Regions from separate parts of the Agrobacterium sp. NPDC090273 genome, predicted to be linked through region 2. Evidence: riboswitches for the same ligand, from Rfam matches in the RefSeq annotation. Region 2 holds a riboswitch; each other region holds the start of a gene.
What was found. A riboswitch is a leader RNA that binds a small molecule or an ion and turns the genes downstream of it on or off. The one in region 2 is predicted to bind cobalamin.
Positions count from the first base shown of each region.

Region 1: linked by a shared signal. The riboswitch ahead of ACIQT8_RS12475 (CbtB domain-containing protein) and the one ahead of nrdH (glutaredoxin-like protein NrdH) in region 2 are both predicted to bind cobalamin.
Region 3: linked by a shared signal. The riboswitch ahead of ACIQT8_RS19665 (DUF1636 family protein) and the one ahead of nrdH (glutaredoxin-like protein NrdH) in region 2 are both predicted to bind cobalamin.
Region 4: linked by a shared signal. The riboswitch ahead of ACIQT8_RS03625 (acyl-CoA thioesterase) and the one ahead of nrdH (glutaredoxin-like protein NrdH) in region 2 are both predicted to bind cobalamin.

Region 1 covers NZ_JBIVYN010000004.1:92,650-96,857, reverse strand. Annotated here, with positions in the region: gene ACIQT8_RS12490 (LysE family translocator) at 1-327, shown strand, start outside; gene ACIQT8_RS12485 (c-type cytochrome) at 444-878, shown strand; gene ACIQT8_RS12480 (c-type cytochrome) at 992-1,909, shown strand; cobalamin riboswitch at 1,944-2,188, shown strand; gene ACIQT8_RS12475 (CbtB domain-containing protein) at 2,345-2,530, shown strand; gene ACIQT8_RS12470 (CbtA family protein) at 2,657-3,391, shown strand; gene ACIQT8_RS12465 (hypothetical protein) at 3,396-3,713, shown strand; gene ACIQT8_RS12460 (type 1 glutamine amidotransferase family protein) at 3,722-4,208, opposite strand, start outside.
Region 2 covers NZ_JBIVYN010000005.1:433,968-438,175, reverse strand. Annotated here, with positions in the region: gene ACIQT8_RS16460 (ATP-binding cassette domain-containing protein) at 1-266, shown strand, start outside; gene ACIQT8_RS16455 (nucleoside triphosphate hydrolase) at 263-892, shown strand; cobalamin riboswitch at 1,026-1,249, shown strand; gene nrdH (glutaredoxin-like protein NrdH) at 1,499-1,720, shown strand; gene nrdI (class Ib ribonucleoside-diphosphate reductase assembly flavoprotein NrdI) at 1,730-2,128, shown strand; gene nrdE (class 1b ribonucleoside-diphosphate reductase subunit alpha) at 2,116-4,208, shown strand, end outside.
Region 3 covers NZ_JBIVYN010000007.1:286,240-290,447, reverse strand. Annotated here, with positions in the region: gene ACIQT8_RS19675 (cobyric acid synthase) at 1-617, opposite strand, end outside; gene cobO (cob(I)yrinic acid a,c-diamide adenosyltransferase) at 621-1,238, opposite strand; cobalamin riboswitch at 1,370-1,586, shown strand; gene ACIQT8_RS19665 (DUF1636 family protein) at 1,743-2,129, shown strand; gene cobW (cobalamin biosynthesis protein CobW) at 2,126-3,163, shown strand; gene cobN (cobaltochelatase subunit CobN) at 3,166-4,208, shown strand, end outside.
Region 4 covers NZ_JBIVYN010000001.1:720,871-725,078, forward strand. Annotated here, with positions in the region: gene dctP (TRAP transporter substrate-binding protein DctP) at 1-460, shown strand, start outside; gene ACIQT8_RS03620 (LysR family transcriptional regulator) at 539-1,426, opposite strand; gene ACIQT8_RS03625 (acyl-CoA thioesterase) at 1,429-2,265, opposite strand; cobalamin riboswitch at 2,364-2,567, opposite strand; gene ACIQT8_RS03630 (DUF1852 domain-containing protein) at 2,790-3,773, shown strand; gene ACIQT8_RS03635 (methionine synthase) at 3,803-4,208, shown strand, end outside.

The DNA.
Region 1 (4,208 bases), on a different contig from region 2:
GAAGCGGATGCCAGCGTCTCGGCCAGAAAAGCGTTCTGGCGCGCCATGCTCACCTGCCTGTCGAACCCCAAAGCCTATCTCTTCATGATGGCGATCTATCCACAATTTCTCAAACCCGCCTATGGGCCGATCTGGATGCAGGGCGCGGTGATGGGCCTCATGGTCGCGGCAACCCAGTTTGCGGTCTATGGCGGGCTGGCATTAACGGCGGACAGAAGCAGGGCATGGCTTGTTTCCTCGCCTGCTACCACTGTTTTCATCGGTCGCGCTGCGGGTGTGATGCTGGTTGCAGTCGCATTGCTGACACTCTGGGAAGGGTTGTCTTAGGCTTCTGTTTTCACGCGAAATTTCACTTCAATGTGACTTCTTTTTGCCTGACGGAACGGGCATCCTCGCCCCGTTCGTATCAAGCCCGTTACCTGTCGGGATCAAGGAGAGAGTTCATGAAACTGAAAACCATCACGGCAGCGATGCTGTTCGGCTGTCTGTGCGCCGGTGCGGTTTACGCAGCCGGCGAAGTCGAAAAGCGCGAAGGCATGATGAAGCAGATTGGCGGCGCGATGGGGTCGCTCGCCGCCATTTCCAAGGGGCAGAAGCCTTTTGACGCCGAGGCGGTCAAGACTGCCGTGACGACAATCAGCACCAACGCCAAGGCTTTCCCGGACCAGTTCCCGGCTGGCTCCGAAGCTGGCAGTGCGGCAGCACCCGCCATCTGGGAAAATTTCGAGGACTTCAAGGCCAAGTCTGCAAAGCTCGGTGAAGATGCGGACGCGATTCTCGCCAGCCTGCCCGTGGATCAGGCCGGCGTCGCAACCGCCATGCAGAAACTCGGCGCCGATTGCGGTACCTGCCATCAGACCTACCGTCTGAAGAAGTGATGTTCATCGCATCGGGAAAGTCGCCTTCGGGTGGCTTTCTCTTGAGGCGTCGGATCGATCCGGTGCGCTCAGTGCAAATGTGAATGTCGATTGGTCTGAGAGGGGAGAGGGGTATGCCTTCCATCTGGACGAAACTTGCGGGCGGCGCCGTATTGGCCGCAGCCGCTGGTTTCGGTATTTTTATGGTCGTTACGGCGCCGGAGCGGCAGGCGCCAAGCCACTGGGCGAGCCTTGGAGAGCCGGACCTCGCCAACGGCGAGACGCTGTTCTGGGCAGGCGGCTGCGCAAGCTGTCATGCTGCGCCCGGTGTAACAGGTGATGCACTTCTGACGCTTGCCGGCGGTCAGGATCTGCCGAGCCCTTTCGGAACCTTCCGTGTGCCGAACATCTCGTCTGATCCGCAGCACGGTATTGGCGGGTGGACGCTGGCGCAGTTTGGCGACGCCATGACACGGGGCGTCGGCAGGGATGGTGAACATCTTTATCCGTCCTTCCCCTATGCATCCTATGCCAGGATGACCTCCAAGGACATCAACGATCTCTTCGGTTATCTCAAGGCGCTTCCCGCGAGCCAGAACGATGCACCGGGACACGACCTGCCATTCCCGTTCAACATGCGTGTCACCTTGGGTGGCTGGAAATTCCTTTATTTCGATAAAGGCGCCCCTCGTGTCGAACTTGCCAATGCCGATGCCGAACTGCTGCGTGGCCAGTATCTGGTGGAGGGCCCTGGCCATTGTGGCGAATGCCATACGCCGCGCAATGCGCTTGGCGGCTTCCTTGCGGACAAATGGCTGGCGGGCGGTCCCAATCCGGAAGGTGAGGGCAGAATTCCTGACATTACGCCAGCATCGGAAAGCATCGGCGGTTGGGCAGCCGAGGATATCGCAAGCTACCTCGAGACCGGCTTTACACCGGAGTTCGACAGCGTCGGCGGCTCCATGGTCAAGGTCCAGCAGAACATGGCACGGTTGACGGCGGACGACCGGGACGCGATTGCCGCCTATCTGAAGGCTGTTCCGGCGCGTTGAGGTGGAGAGGCATTGACTCTCCACTATCGCCGTCGGATAACAAAACTGTGATGGTTCCTTCCGGAAATCCGGAAGGTGAAAAGGGAACACGATAAGGAGCAATCCCCATTCGTGGCTGCCCCCGCAACTGTGAGCGGAGAGCCTGAAACGGAAATACCACTGGTCGGCTGCATGGCTGGAACCGAAAGGTTGGGCTCATGCGGGGGATAACCCGGCCGGGAAGGTGTTTCAGGTTTTGACCCGCGAGCCAGGAGACCTGCCCTCACGGAAATGTTTATGCCGGCGGGGTGTCCGGAGCAGCAGGATTACAGGGGCAGGTGACTGCGCCTGTGTCAGTCTCGCATTCCCCGTGGTGAATTGTATCGATGCGGTCCTGCGCCTGGATTGGACGCTTGCCCGTTCACAATGGCGCTGATGCGCCGGGAGAGGCTCACCATGTCTATTATCAATCAGAATACCGCCAATGCCGCTGTAACAGCGAAAAGCAGCAGCATTGCCCAATCGCTGACAGCGATCGTTCTCGGCCTTTTCGTCGTCGGTTTCGTCGGCTTCTCGCATGTCGAAGCTGTTCACAACGCAGCGCATGATACGCGCCACGCCAATGCGTTTCCCTGCCACTAAAGCTGAATGATTTCGGGGACTTTGCACCCTGAACGTGAAGCTGCTCCAGAATTTGAGGAAACAGGGCATGATGACGTTCGAAAGCCACTGACGCTTTCGGGTTCATGCTCCTGAGGGGGAAATTGCATGTCGTCTTTTCGCAATATTGTTTTTACGTCGGTGCTGGTCGGCTTGATTGGCGGTGTCGCCGTTTCGGCCATGCAGGCCGTTGGCACCACACCGCTGATCCTGCAGGCGGAAACCTACGAAAGCGCTGGTGGTGAAGCTCCACACAGCCATGACACGGCGCCGGCAACCGATGCGCAAACGACCGCACAGGCTCCAGCCCACACACATGAACATGACGAAGACGCCTGGGCTCCGGCTGATGGTTTCGAACGTGCGGCCTATACAGTCGCAGCCAATGTTCTGACGGCCATCGGTTATGCACTCGTCTTGACCGGTCTCTTGTCGTTGCGCGGCACCAACGGCGGTTGGCGTGAGGGCCTGTTGTGGGGTGTGGCGGGGTTTGCTGCCGTCATGCTGGCACCGATGATCGGTCTTCCGCCAGAACTGCCTGGAAGCCCGGCTGCCGCACTCGCCGCTCGTCAAACCTGGTGGATCGCAACCGTTGCCGCGACTGGCGGCGGTATTGCACTGATCGCTTTCCGACGTGAACCCTGGGCGGCGGTTCTGGCTCTGGTGCTGATTGTCGCGCCGCATGTGGTGGGTGCGCCGCTTCCGCCGGAAGGTGAACATGCGCTGGCGCCTCTGCCGCTGGAGCGTCAGTTCATCGTTGCCGCGACGGTGACGAGTTTCGTCTTCTGGGCATTGATTGGAACGCTAAGCGCCTTCTTCCTGAAGCGTTTCCAGTCGGTTTGACAACATGCGGGACGCGGCAGAATGGAGCGACGAACTCGACGCGCTGCGTTTCGCCGTTCCCGGTCACGGCGCGACCTGCGCCGTGCACCGCCTGGCCTTCAAGGCCCTGTTGAAGGGCGAGCCGGATCAGATGGCCGTTCTTGATTATTTTCAGCAACACAGCGTCGCGTTCATTGCCGCTGCAAAGGCCAAGATCGCCCGCCTGGACCTTCCTCTCGATCGCAGTCTGCATCTCAACAGCCGCGATATTCGTCGCGTGTTAGCTGGCGAGGGCGACGCTGTTAACCCTCGCATCTGCCGCGTTCTGGATCGCGGCAGATAGCTTCTGTCCTACTTCGTGTGTTCCGCTGCGAAAATTCTCAATTCCGCTTCGGCCTCCGGACCAAAGAGGCCAAGGGCTTTGAGAATTTCCGTTGCGAAACTGACCGGTGCGCTGCCCGGCGCCGTGACGATACCGCCGTCGCTGACGGCTTGCGGTTGATCGCGATAAAGACCTTCACCCAGATAGGCTTGATAGGCACGATGCGATGCCAGCGAGTTGCCGGTATGAGCGACATCGTTGAGGATGCCGGTTCCCGCAAGTGCGCTTGCGGCGGCGCAGATCCCACCGATCACACGCCCCTTGTTTCGAAACCGGTGCACAAGGGCACTGATATCCGCGGCCTCGCCTTTTTCCCAACTGAGACCACCGGCGATCACCAGAGCATCGATATTATCTGGATCAAGCGCGTCGTAGCGCATGTCGGGTACGACGTGCATCCCGCCCATGGAAACCACCGGCTGTCCGCTTGGCGACGCATGAACGATGTTCACGCCC
Region 2 (4,208 bases):
TCATTCTCGATGAGCCGACGGCCGCCCTCGGCGTCAAGGAAAGTCGCAGAGTGCTGGAACTGATACTCGATGTCCGTTCCAGAGGGCTTCCGATCGTGCTCATTTCACATAATATGCCGCATGTTTTCGAGGTGGCTGATCGCATTCATATTCATCGCCTCGGCCGACGCCTGTGCGTCATCAATCCGAAGGAGTATTCGATGTCTGATGCCGTCGCCTTCATGACTGGCGCCAAAGAGCCGCCGCGGGAAACCCTGGCTGCATGACATTGAAACTTGAAACGATCGTTGAAGAGGTCCTTCAACGGGCCGGAGACAAACCCCGATTTATCGTTGCTATTGCCGGTCCCCCTGGGGCCGGCAAATCGACATTGGCTGAGGCCTTGTGCAGCGCTCTGATCGCGAAAGGCGAGATGGCTGCCGTGTTGCCGATGGACGGCTTCCATATGGACAATGGTATCCTGGAAGAGCGCAGCCTTCTTGCAAGAAAAGGTGCGCCGGAGACCTTTGATGTCCGTGGCTTCCTGGATATTGTTTCCGCCGTTCGCAAAAACGACGAGGAAGTTCTCGTCCCCGTTTTCGATCGCTCCAGGGAAATAGCCATCGCGTCCGCGCGCGCCATCTCACCGGAAACCCGTTTCATTTTGGCGGAAGGTAATTACCTGCTTCTCAATGAAGAGCCATGGACACGGCTGACGGACAGTTTTGATATGAGCGTTTTCGTCGGTCCGTCCGTGGCGGTGCTCGAAGAGCGCCTTCGCAACAGATGGATCGGTTACGGTTTGAACGAAAGCCAGATCGCAGCCAAGCTGTTTGAAAACGATCTTCCGAATGGAAGACGGGTGATCGGATCTTCACGCCCTGCAGATATCCACATCGATATCTGGGAGTGACTGTACTCCCATAAGGGTGGAACAGCCTGAAATATAGCCGTTATAAGAATTTGCTAACCATAGGGTGAATCTTTTTGATCCACCATGGCGGGGATTTGCACGTCTATCCGTTGACGGAAAAGATTCATGATATACTATATGTGGTGTTCAAGGTTCTCTCGATTCGCAAGGATTGGGAGCTAAGACGGGAATTCGGTGCGAGACGCCATGACGGCGAAACAATCCCGAGGCTGCCCCCGCAACTGTAAGCGGTGAGCGTCGTTCCATATTGTGCCACTGGGGTTTACGCTCTGGGAAGGTTGGAGCTGATGTTTAGACCCGCAAGCCAGGAGACCTGCCTTGAGCGTGTACGTCCACGGGCGGGGTGTCCGGAAGGAGGGTGTTGGCGCAAATGACTTGCGCACGCCGTTTTCCTGTATCCCGCAGAGATCAACTTCGGGGTGAAGTCATGCCATCGTATTTTTATAGTTTCCTGCGCTCGTCGGCGTAGGTTTTGGTTCGTCGCGGCATAGCCGCTCCAATTCATCAATGAACCCACCCGCCTGATGGTAATGAGCCGTCGGGACCGTTCGGCTGCGCGTATGAGCAGCTTTGAAAGAGGACACCATGACCGTCACCGTTTACAGCAAACCCGCCTGCGTTCAGTGCACAGCAACCTATCGCGCGCTTGATCGCATCGGAGTCAGCTACGAAATCATCGATATTTCGGAGGATGCGGATGCCCTCGATCACGTCAGGGGGCTGGGTTACATGCAGGTTCCGGTCGTCATTGCCGGCGAGCGCCATTGGGCCGGTTTTCGCCCCGATATGATCAGCGCAATTTCCTGAGAGAGGTCGATGGGACTGATCGTCTATTATTCCAGCCGATCCGAAAACACCCATCGCTTCGTTCAGAAACTGGGTGGCCAGGCGCTCAGGCTACCTATCGGAACCGATGACGAAACCCTGCTCGTGTCGGAACCCTATGTCCTCGTCACCCCCACCTATGGGGGAGGCGGGACCAAAGGGGCTGTTCCGAAACCCGTAATCCGGTTTCTGAACGAGCCAGCCAATCGAAACCTCATTCGCGGCGTCATTGCTGCGGGAAACACGAATTTTGGCGCGGCATTCGCCTCGGCTGGAGAGATCGTCTCGCGCAAATGCGCGGTTCCCTTTCTCTACCGCTTCGAGCTTCTCGGGACCGAGGAGGATGTCGCCAACGTCACTCATGGATTGGAACGATTTTGGACACGCTGACTTCTGACGTCCTTCGGGACAAGAGCACAAAACAGCCAGTTTCCGTTACCGCGAAACCGCTGGATACAGCGCTTGATTATCACGCGCTGAATGCCATGCTCAATCTCTACGACGAGAACGGCAAGATCCAGCTCGACAAGGATCGGCAGGCTGCGAAACAGTACTTTTTGCAGCACGTCAATCAGAACACCGTCTTCTTCCATAACCTCAGGGAGAAGCTCGATTATCTCGTGACGGAAGGCTATTACGAGCAGGAGGTGCTCGATCAGTATTCGTTCAACTTCGTCTGCGATCTTTTCGACCACGCCTATGCCAGGAAGTTCCGTTTCCCGACCTTCCTTGGCGCCTTCAAATATTACACCTCCTACACACTGAAGACGTTCGACGGCAAACGTTACCTCGAGCGTTATGAGGACCGCATTTGCATGGTTGCGCTGGCGCTGGCCCGTGGCAACGAGTCGCTGGCTCGCGATATGGTCGATGAGATCATTTCGGGCCGCTTCCAGCCTGCGACCCCAACCTTTCTGAATGCCGGCAAAAAACAGCGTGGCGAACTTGTCTCCTGCTTCCTGTTGCGCATCGAGGACAATATGGAGTCCATCGCGCGCGGCATCAATTCAGCGCTGCAATTGTCGAAACGCGGCGGCGGCGTGGCTTTGTCACTTACCAACCTTCGCGAGGCAGGCGCCCCGATCAAGCAGATCGAGAACCAGTCTTCAGGCGTTATTCCCGTCATGAAGCTTCTGGAGGATTCATTCTCTTATGCGAACCAGCTTGGCGCGCGGCAGGGAGCGGGGGCCGTCTATCTGAACGCCCACCACCCCGATATCATGCGGTTCCTCGATACAAAACGCGAAAACGCCGACGAGAAGATCCGTATCAAGACCCTCTCACTTGGCGTGGTCATACCTGACATCACATTCGAACTCGCCAAGAACAACGAAGATATGTACCTCTTTTCGCCTTATGACATCGAGCGTGTCTATGGTGTGCCGTTTACCGAAATCTCGGTCACGGAAAAATACTGTGAGATGGTAGCTGACAGTCGCATCAAGAAAAAGAAGATCAAGGCGCGCGACTTCTTCCAGGTGATTGCCGAAATCCAGTTCGAAAGCGGCTACCCCTACATCATGTTCGAAGACACGGTGAACAAGGCGAATCCGATTGCCGGGCGCATCACCATGAGCAACTTGTGCTCGGAGATTTTGCAGGTCAGTGACGCGAGCACCTACAATGCCGATTTGACGTATGATCATCTGGGCAAGGATATTTCGTGCAATCTCGGTTCGTTGAATATTGCCGCTGCTATGGATTCGGGTGATTTCGGCAAGACTATAGAGACATCGATCCGGGCGCTGACCGCCGTCTCTGACATGAGCAACATCACATCCGTCCCTTCTATTGCGAAGGGCAATGCCGACAGCCATGCGATCGGCCTCGGACAGATGAACCTTCATGGCTATCTTGCCCGCGAACGGATTTATTACGGTTCGGAAGAGGGCATCGATTTCACCAACATGTACTTCTACACGGTCACGTATCACGCCATTCGTGCTTCGAACCGGTTGGCAGTGGAGCGCGGCCAGAGCTTCAAGGGGTTTGAACACTCAAAATATGCGTCCGGCGACTATTTCGACAAATACACGCAAACGGAATGGAAGCCGGCGACCGAGAAAGTGGCAGGTCTGTTCGAAAAGACTGGCATTGCTATTCCGACGCAGGAGGATTGGCTGGCGCTGAAGCAGGCGGTGATGAGTTCGGGCCTCTATAACCAGAACCTTCAGGCAGTACCGCCTACCGGCTCCATTTCCTATATCAACCACTCGACCTCTTCTATTCACCCGATCGTCTCAAAGATCGAGATTCGCAAAGAGGGCAAGATTGGCCGTGTTTATTACCCGGCTGCCTATCTCTCAGATGACAATCTCGACTATTATCAGGATGCCTATGAGATCGGACCTGAAAAGATCATCGACACCTATGCTGCAGCAACGCAGCATGTCGATCAGGGGTTGTCGCTGACTCTGTTTTTTCGCGATACGGCGACCACCCGCGACATTAACCGGGCGCAGATCTATGC
Region 3 (4,208 bases), on a different contig from region 2:
AACAATGAAGGATCGCCGCGAAAACGGTTGACAATGAAGCCTTCTATCATCGCGGCATCGGCGTCATCCAGCACCGCACTGGTGCCGACCAAGCTCGCGATGACGCCACCCCGGTCAATGTCGCCGATCAGGATGACCGGTACATCGGCGGCACGGGAAAAACCCATATTTGCAATGTCGTTGGCACGCAGATTGATTTCTGAAGCGCTGCCGGCACCTTCCACCAGAACCAGATCGGCTTTTTGCTTCAGCAACTCGAAACTTTCCAGGACCTTCGGCATCAAACCCGCCTTGAGGCCCTGATATTCTGCGGCTTTTGCGTTGCCGGCGATCTTCCCTTGCACGATTACCTGCGCCCCGGTCTCGCTTTGCGGTTTCAGCAGGACGGGGTTCATGTGAACCGACAGCGCGACGCCCGCGGCACGCGCTTGCAGGGCCTGCGCACGGCCGATTTCACCGCCATCCGCCGTAACTGCCGCATTGTTTGACATGTTCTGCGGCTTGAAGGGCATGACGCTCAGGCCGCGCTTGACGAAGGCACGTGCCAGCCCCGCCACCATCAGCGATTTCCCGACATCGGAGCCGGTTCCCTGAAACATAAGGGCGCGTGCAGTCATGGATCAGAACTCGATTCCCGCCTGCGCCTTCACGCCCGCCTTGAAGTGATGTTTGACGAGGCTCATTTCCGTGACCATATCGGCGGCCTCGATCAGGGCTGGCTTGGCGTTACGGCCGGTGACGATGACATGCAAATCAGTCCGGCGTTTCTCAAGCGTTGCAATGACCTCTTCCAGAGGCAGGTAGTCGTAGCGCAGTGCGATGTTGAGTTCATCCAGGATCAAAAGACCGATGCTTTCATCGGCCATCAGGGTCTTGGCCTCTTCCCATGCCTTGGTTGCCGCGGCGACATCGCGCTTCAGATCCTGCGTGTCCCATGTGAAACCTTCGCCCATGGTTCGCCACTCCACCTTGTCGCCAAACAGGCTCAGTGCTTGCTGCTCACCGGTCGACCATGCGCCCTTGATGAACTGCACGACGCCGACACGCCTGCCATTTCCGAGCATGCGCAAGGCGAGCCCGAACGCCGCCGTCGATTTACCCTTGCCGGGGCCGGTATTGACCATCAGCAGACCTTTTTCGACCGTCTTTTCAGCAACTTCGGCATCCTGCACCGCTTTACGGTTCACCATCTTCTGCCGGTGTCGCTCGGCTTCGGCGTCGTTGATTTCGCGGTTCATCATGCATGTCCCTGTTTTTCGGCAGCGCGTGTGAACACCTCGCCGTGGAAGCGGCGACTATACCCAATTTGCCGCACCCGGCAATCCGCTGGCAGGGACAGCATGGCATTGACCGCAAAAGGCGTTCAGCCTAAGTGTATCGAGCAAACGGTCTTTTTCCGGCAACGGGGAAAGCTAAGAGGGAACACGGTTCAAGCCCCGTTGGGTCAATCCGTGGCTGCCCCCGCAACTGTAAGCGGTAAGCCCACACCGTGAAGCCACTGGACCGAACATGTCCGGGAAGGCGGTGTCAAACGGGTATCGATCAAGCCGCGAGCCAGGAGACCTGCCGTTCACGCAAAAACGTCTGCCGGGCGGGGTGCTCCGGCCAGCCGCTGAAATCGAACGAGCCGCCTTGCCTGGCAAGCGTGCCGTTTTCGAGATGCGCACCCCGAAAAGTTTTAAGGCGCGGAAAGCGAAAACGGTTTGGATATCGCAGTCACATCCTCATGCACCAAAGATGGGTTGGAAAACGATGACGTTTCCGGCGTGGTCGTGTTTGTGTGCCGCAGTTGTCGTGATGCCAGCGATCCAGATCTCGATCCCCGTCCCGGTTCCATCCTGGCGGAACGTGCAGCCGAAAAGGCGCACAACGCGGGTATCGAGGTGCGAAGCGTCAATTGTCTTGCCAATTGCAAGCGTGGGCTGAGCGCTGTTTTACGTGGCGCCGATGGCTGGTCTTATGTGTTTGGCGGACTGACGCCCGACAATGCCGAGGATTTGCTTGTTGGCGCTCGCCTGCTGGCCACTGCGCCGGACGGGCTGATGCCCTGGCGCGGCCGTCCAGATAGTTTGAAGCGCGGCATGGTCGCGCGTATTCCCCCATTCGATTTTACCGAGGAGATGAAATGAGCACCCTTCTGGATCGCGTTCCCTGCACCATCGTTACCGGTTTTCTGGGGGCCGGAAAAACAACGCTTCTGCGTGGCCTTCTCGAAAAACTCGACGGGAAACGTCTTGCCATTATCGTCAATGAATTCGGTGATGTCGGCATCGATGGCGAAATTCTCAAGGGTTGCGGTATCGAGAGCTGCCCGGAAGAAAACATTGTCGAACTGGCCAATGGCTGCATCTGCTGCACAGTGGCCGATGACTTCCAGCCAGCGATCGAGCAGATTCTCAGCCGCCAGCCGAAGGTCGAGCACATTCTGATCGAGACTTCGGGTCTGGCACTGCCAAAGCCGCTTGTTCAGGCTTTCCAGTGGCCGGCGATCAAAAGCCGTGTCACGGTTGATGCCGTTATTGCTGTCGTGGACGGCGCAGCTCTGGCTGAAGGCCAGGTCGCACACGACATGGAGGCTCTTTCCGCACAGCGGCAGGCCGATGAAGCGCTTGATCACGATGATCCCGTTGAAGAGGTTTTCGAAGATCAGGTTGCCTGTGCCGATCTCATCGTCATGACCAAGGCCGATCTGCTTGACGCTGCCGGTCTTGAAAAGGCCAAAGCCCACGTCTCGGAACATCTGCCGAAGGCTGCTAAGATCGTCGTCGCGTCGAACGGCGCCGTTGATCCTGCCGTGCTGATTGGCCTCGGCCTTGCGGTTGAAGAGGATATCGAAAACCGTCATACGCATCACGATGAAGAACACGATCACGATCACGACGATTTCGACAGTTTCGTTATCGACCTGCCTGCGGTGACCGATCCGGAAGCCCTCGCCGTCCGCATCGCCGAAACGGCTGCAGCGGAAAACGTCCTTCGTATCAAAGGCTTCATCGAGGTTTCGGCCAAGCCGATGCGTCTTCAGGTGCAGGCGGTCGGAAGCCGCGTCAATCACTACTACGACCGGCCGTGGGCGCCCGGTGAGACGCGGCGCAGCCGACTGGTCGTCATCGGTGAAAAAGGCCTGAACCGCGAGAAGATCGAACAGATGCTGGCTGCCTGACAATGCATATCCTTGCCACGACATCGTCGTCTCTGGACGACCTGATCGAGCCGGTTGATCTCAACCAGCCGCAGGCAGATGTCGTGGTTTTGTCCTTTTCGGCCAGCGATCTCGCTTGTCTGGAACGGGCATGGCGGGAGGATCAGGCACGCCCTATTCTCGTTACCGCCAATCTTTCGGAGCTTCGCCACCCCATGTCGGTCGATCTTTGGATCGAGAAGACCGCAGAACACGCAAAGCTTATCCTTATCCGGATTCTGGGTGGTGCGTATCGCTGGCGGTATGGCGTGGATCAGCTTGCGCAGATGGCGCGACGGCGCGGTGTGAAGCTTGCGCTTCTGCCCGGCGAATGCAGCGAGCGCGACGAAAAGCTGGAAGCGGCTTCAACGATCGACCAGTCGACACTTGCTGCGATCCTCTCCTTCTTCCGCGAAGGAGGGTCGGAGAACATGGAGCGTCTCGCCAGCGGATTGGCGGCGCTCTCAGGCGGTTACAACTGGCCGCAAGTTGAACCTGTTCCCCTGCCAAAGACCGGCTTTTATCGGCCGGGTGAGGGCTTCGTTGCTGAAAAACGGGCGACGGAGGATTTTGGCGTCAATGCTCCAGTCCTGCCCATCCTGTTTTATCGCTCAATGCTGCTGGCGTCCGATGTCGCGCCCATCGACGCATTGTTTGCATCCTTGAAGGCGCGGGGTTTCGCGCCGTTGCCAATCTTTGTCAGCGGTCTGAAGGATGCGGATGCGGCGGGTTTTCTGGAGCGTGTGCTTCCCGGCTTGAAACCGGCTGCCATTATTGCTGCTACGGCGTTTGCCAGTCAGGTCGATGACCATGGAAAAACCCTGTTCGATCGATTGGGATTGCCGGTCTTTCAGGTCATCATGGCAACAACCCGGCGTGACGGTTGGGCGGACAATAGCCGTGGCCTAAACCCTTCCGATCTTGCCATGCACGTCGTGCTCCCGGAGCTGGATGGCCGGATTCTTGCCGGTGTGATCTCATTCAAGCAGCCCGGTACGCAGGGTAACTCAGCCCTCATCAATGTGCC
Region 4 (4,208 bases), on a different contig from region 2:
GGGACCAGAAATCCCGGCTGCCCTGAGGGCGAAGACGCTCGACGGCCTGATGGTGAACGTCGACAGCGGCTACATGCTGAAGGTACACGAAAGCGCGCCCCATGTTCTGGTTTCAAAGGACCTGTGGCTGGGTCATGTTTACATCCTCGCTATGAACAAGGACGTCTGGAAAAGCCTTGCCCAGGAAGACCAGGACGCCATCATCCGGGCCGCCCGGAAATCCTATGCGGGATTGGATGCGGTCATGGGCGAAAGCTTCGACACACAATTGGAAGATTTGAAGAAGGCAGGTGCGACCGTACGTGTGCTCACTGCCGAAGAGGTAAAACAGTTCGAAGCCGCAACCAGATACAAGGATGTTCAGTCCGCGTGGGCCCAAGGCCAGCAAGCCGAGGGTATCGCCAATGTTGCCCCTGCCATCGAGAGCGTTTCATCTATCATGGCTGATTTCATCGAGTAGAATATCCTGCGGCAGCTTTTGGCGCGATGCCGCCGTAACCACATTCGGCCGCAAGCGGTCACTCATCCCTCCAACGCGTCAGGCTGATGTCTGGCGTGATGTTGCGAGAAATCCTGCGATGAAATCGACAGTGTCGTCACCATCCCTGAAACCGAGATGGATGCTTTTGCGGATGCCCAGTTGGCCGATGCGGACGGGATGGACACCGAGTGTTGCGGCTTCGCGACGCACGAGCCAGTTCGGGATGGCGCTGACGCCGCGACCTGCCGCGACGAGCTGAAGCATCATTTCCGTTGTCTCGACATTGCGGTGGTGGCGCGGGCGGGCGTTGGCGGGCACGAGGAACTGCGTGAAGACATCCAGCCGCTCCGGCGGTACCGGATAGGTAAACAGCGTCTCATCCAGCAGGTCGGCAGCTTCGGCATGAGGTTTCTGCGCCAGCGGGTGACCGGCCGGAACGGCGAGCACCAGTTCGTAATCGAACACCGACAGATACTGGATACCGGGTGCTTCGATCGGGTCGGGTGTGATCAGGATGTCGATCTCGTACCCCGTCAGTGCTGCCACGCCACCGAAGGCGAAGGATGTCGTGAGTTCCAGATCGACGTCCGGCCAGTCCATGAGATAGGGTTTGGTCACCCCCACCAGCCACTGATGGCAGGGATGGCATTCCATGCCGATCTTCAGGGAACCTCGCTGGCCATGGCGATAATCCGACAGCACATTTTCAGCCCTTTCGATCTGCGGAAGAACACGCTGTGCCAGCCGGACGATGTAGCGGCCGGCCTCGGTGAGACGCAGGTTGCGCCCGTATTTTTCCCACATCGCCACACCGTAGCGCTCTTCAAGTTTGCGGATCGTATGGCTGAGCGCAGACTGCGAGACGTTCAGCCGTTCCGCCGCAGCCGTCAGGCTGCCGAGGCGGTCGACTTCACGCAGGATCGAAAGATGTTGCCTGTCCAGCATGATTATTCCCACCCCTTGTCAAAGAGCGCTCTCACCGCAGAAGCGCCGTCGCGGACAGGAACTGGCCGGTGGTCCCTGTCGACCGCGACCATGGTGAAGTGTCCGGTCGCGGTAATGTGCCTTTCGCCCGTCATCAGGTTTTCGGACCAGAGTTTTGTCTGGATGGACATCGAACTCTTGCCCACGCGTTCGACCCGTGCCTCTGCCTCGACGATTTCACCGATCTCTATTGCTCGCGTGAAGTCGATGCGCTCGGACGACGCCAGCACCACCATCTGGCCGCAGTAGCGTGACGCTGCGACGAAAGCGGCCTTGGTCATGTAGGCGATTGCATCGCCCCCGAACATCCGGCCGACGCTGTTTGCCTGATCCGGAAAGACGATCTCGACCATGGCAACCACGTCGCTCGTCTCTGGCGCTTCCTCCGGGAGCAGGGCAGGCAAGGCGTAATGCGCGGCGTGCTCGCACTCCGGCACAGCGACCATATGGAAGACCCCGCGTGTGCAGGTGTTTCGCTCCCGGCCGACAATGGTTTCCGCCACCATTTCCACCTCGACCGTCAGGGAGCGGCGACCTGCCTTGACGGGTTTGGCGCTGAATTCGATGACGTGCCCTATGCGGGCCGGCTGCCTGAAATCAATGCGCTCGCAGGATGCGGTGACGAAGGGTGCCCGACCGAACCTCGTGGCCGCGATGAAGGCAACGCGATCCATGAGAGCAAGACCGGTTCCCCCGAAAAGGGTGCCGTGATGGTTGGTGTCTCCGGGAAAGACAATATCGATGAGGCGGGTTGTGGAGCCGTGCTGCGCACGCTTTCCTGTTGTCGGTGTCTCAGTCATCGGCCTTGCCATCAGGTTGCGGCCGGGCAGTGGCATGACGCAAAGACGAAGGCAGCAGAATGCCCATCGCGAAAGCGGCACTCCGGGACACCCCGCCCGTGGACGTTATCTATCGCGGCAGGTCTCCTGGCTTGCGGGTCGTTGCTTCGGTCCGTCTTCCCGAGGCAGGCCTCAGTGACTTCGATGGACTTTCGCTCGCCGCTTACAGTTGCGGGGGCAGCTTCGGTTTCAGGCAAAACCCTCACCGAATTCCCTCTTAGCTCCGGATTTGCATCCGCAGAACCACGATGACGAACCAATGTCGCATGTCGCAGAAATGGTCAAGGCATCTGCCACCGCGACCTCGCATCCACTCATGAAGCTGGCTCATGCTTCGATGAGATAATACCAATTTTTCCAGATCAGCGGCTCAGGCATAAGTCAGGCATGGCTCTCAACGACGGAGAGCATGACATCTGCTGACCGAGAGAACCGACAAAGCACGCCATTCAGGTTCTGTTCCGCGATGAGGACAACACAACGCCATGACCAAAGACCTCACCTTCACGATCAAGCGTCTTGCCTTTGACGAGGATTATTGCCCGTCTGAAAGCACCCGGATCACCACCAACTTTGCCAATCTGGCAAGGGGTGAGAACCGGCGGGACAATCTTCGCAACGCCTTGAGGATGATCGACAATCGTTTCAACGCCCTGGCGCACTGGGATAACCCCAGAGGCGATCGATATTCTATCGAGCTCGACATCATATCCGTTGAGATGAATGTCGGCGCTGAAGACCACGGCGACGCATTCCCGATGATCGAGATATTGAAGACGACGATCATCGATCAAAAAACCGGCGACCGCATCGAGGGTATCGTCGGAAACAATTTCTCCTCCTATGTCCGGGATTACGACTTCAGCGTGGTGCTGCCCGAGCACAACAGGGGGAGGTCCGAGTTCAGTACGCCGGACAATTTCGGTGATCTGCACGGAAACCTTTTCAAAAGTTTCCTGAACTCGGATGCCTACAGGCAGCATTTTCAGAAGCCGCCGGTGATATGCCTGAGTGCGTCGAGCAGCAAAACATATCGTCGGACCGGAAATCAGCATCCGGTACTGGGTATCGAATACCAGCAGGATGAACTGTCTTCGACGGACCTCTATTTCCAGAAAATGGGATTGCAGGTCCGATTTTTCATGCCGCCGAACAGCGTCGCGCCTTTCGCCCTATATTTCGTCGGCGACCTCTTGGCCGACTACACCAATCTTGAACTCATCAGCACCATCAGCACGATGGAGACGTTCCAGAAGATCTATCGGCCCGAAATCTACAACGCCAACTCAGCCGCCGGGGCCTGTTATCAGCCAAGCCTGAAGAACCAGGACTATTCCCTGACGCGAATTGTCTACGATCGCGAAGAACGTAGCCGGCTGGCTGTCGAACAAGGACGCTTTGCCGAGGAGCACTTCATCAAACCCTACAGAGCCATTCTCGAGCAATGGTCGGCCAATCACGCCCGCTGACGAAACCCATGAACATAAGGTCGCATAACATGAAAAGACTGTTGCCCACGTCAACCGCCGGCAGCCTGCCCAAACCCTCCTGGCTGGCACAACCCGAGAAACTCTGGTCGCCCTGGAAACTGCAGGATGATGAACTCGTCGAGGGCAAGCGGGATGCCCTGCGTCTTTCTCTCGACGATCAGTTACAGGCGGGGATCGATATCGTCAGCGACGGCGAGCAGACGCGCCAGCACTTTGTGACGACGTTTGTCGAACACCTCAGCGGCGTCGATTTCGAAAAACGCGAGACGGTCCGGATTCGCAATCGCTACGATGCCAGCGTTCCGACGGTCGTTGGCGCTGTGTCTCGCCCAAAACCGGTCTTTGTGGAAGACGCCAGGTTCCTGCGCCAGCAGACCACGCAGCCCATAAAATGGGCCTTGCCTGGCCCCATGA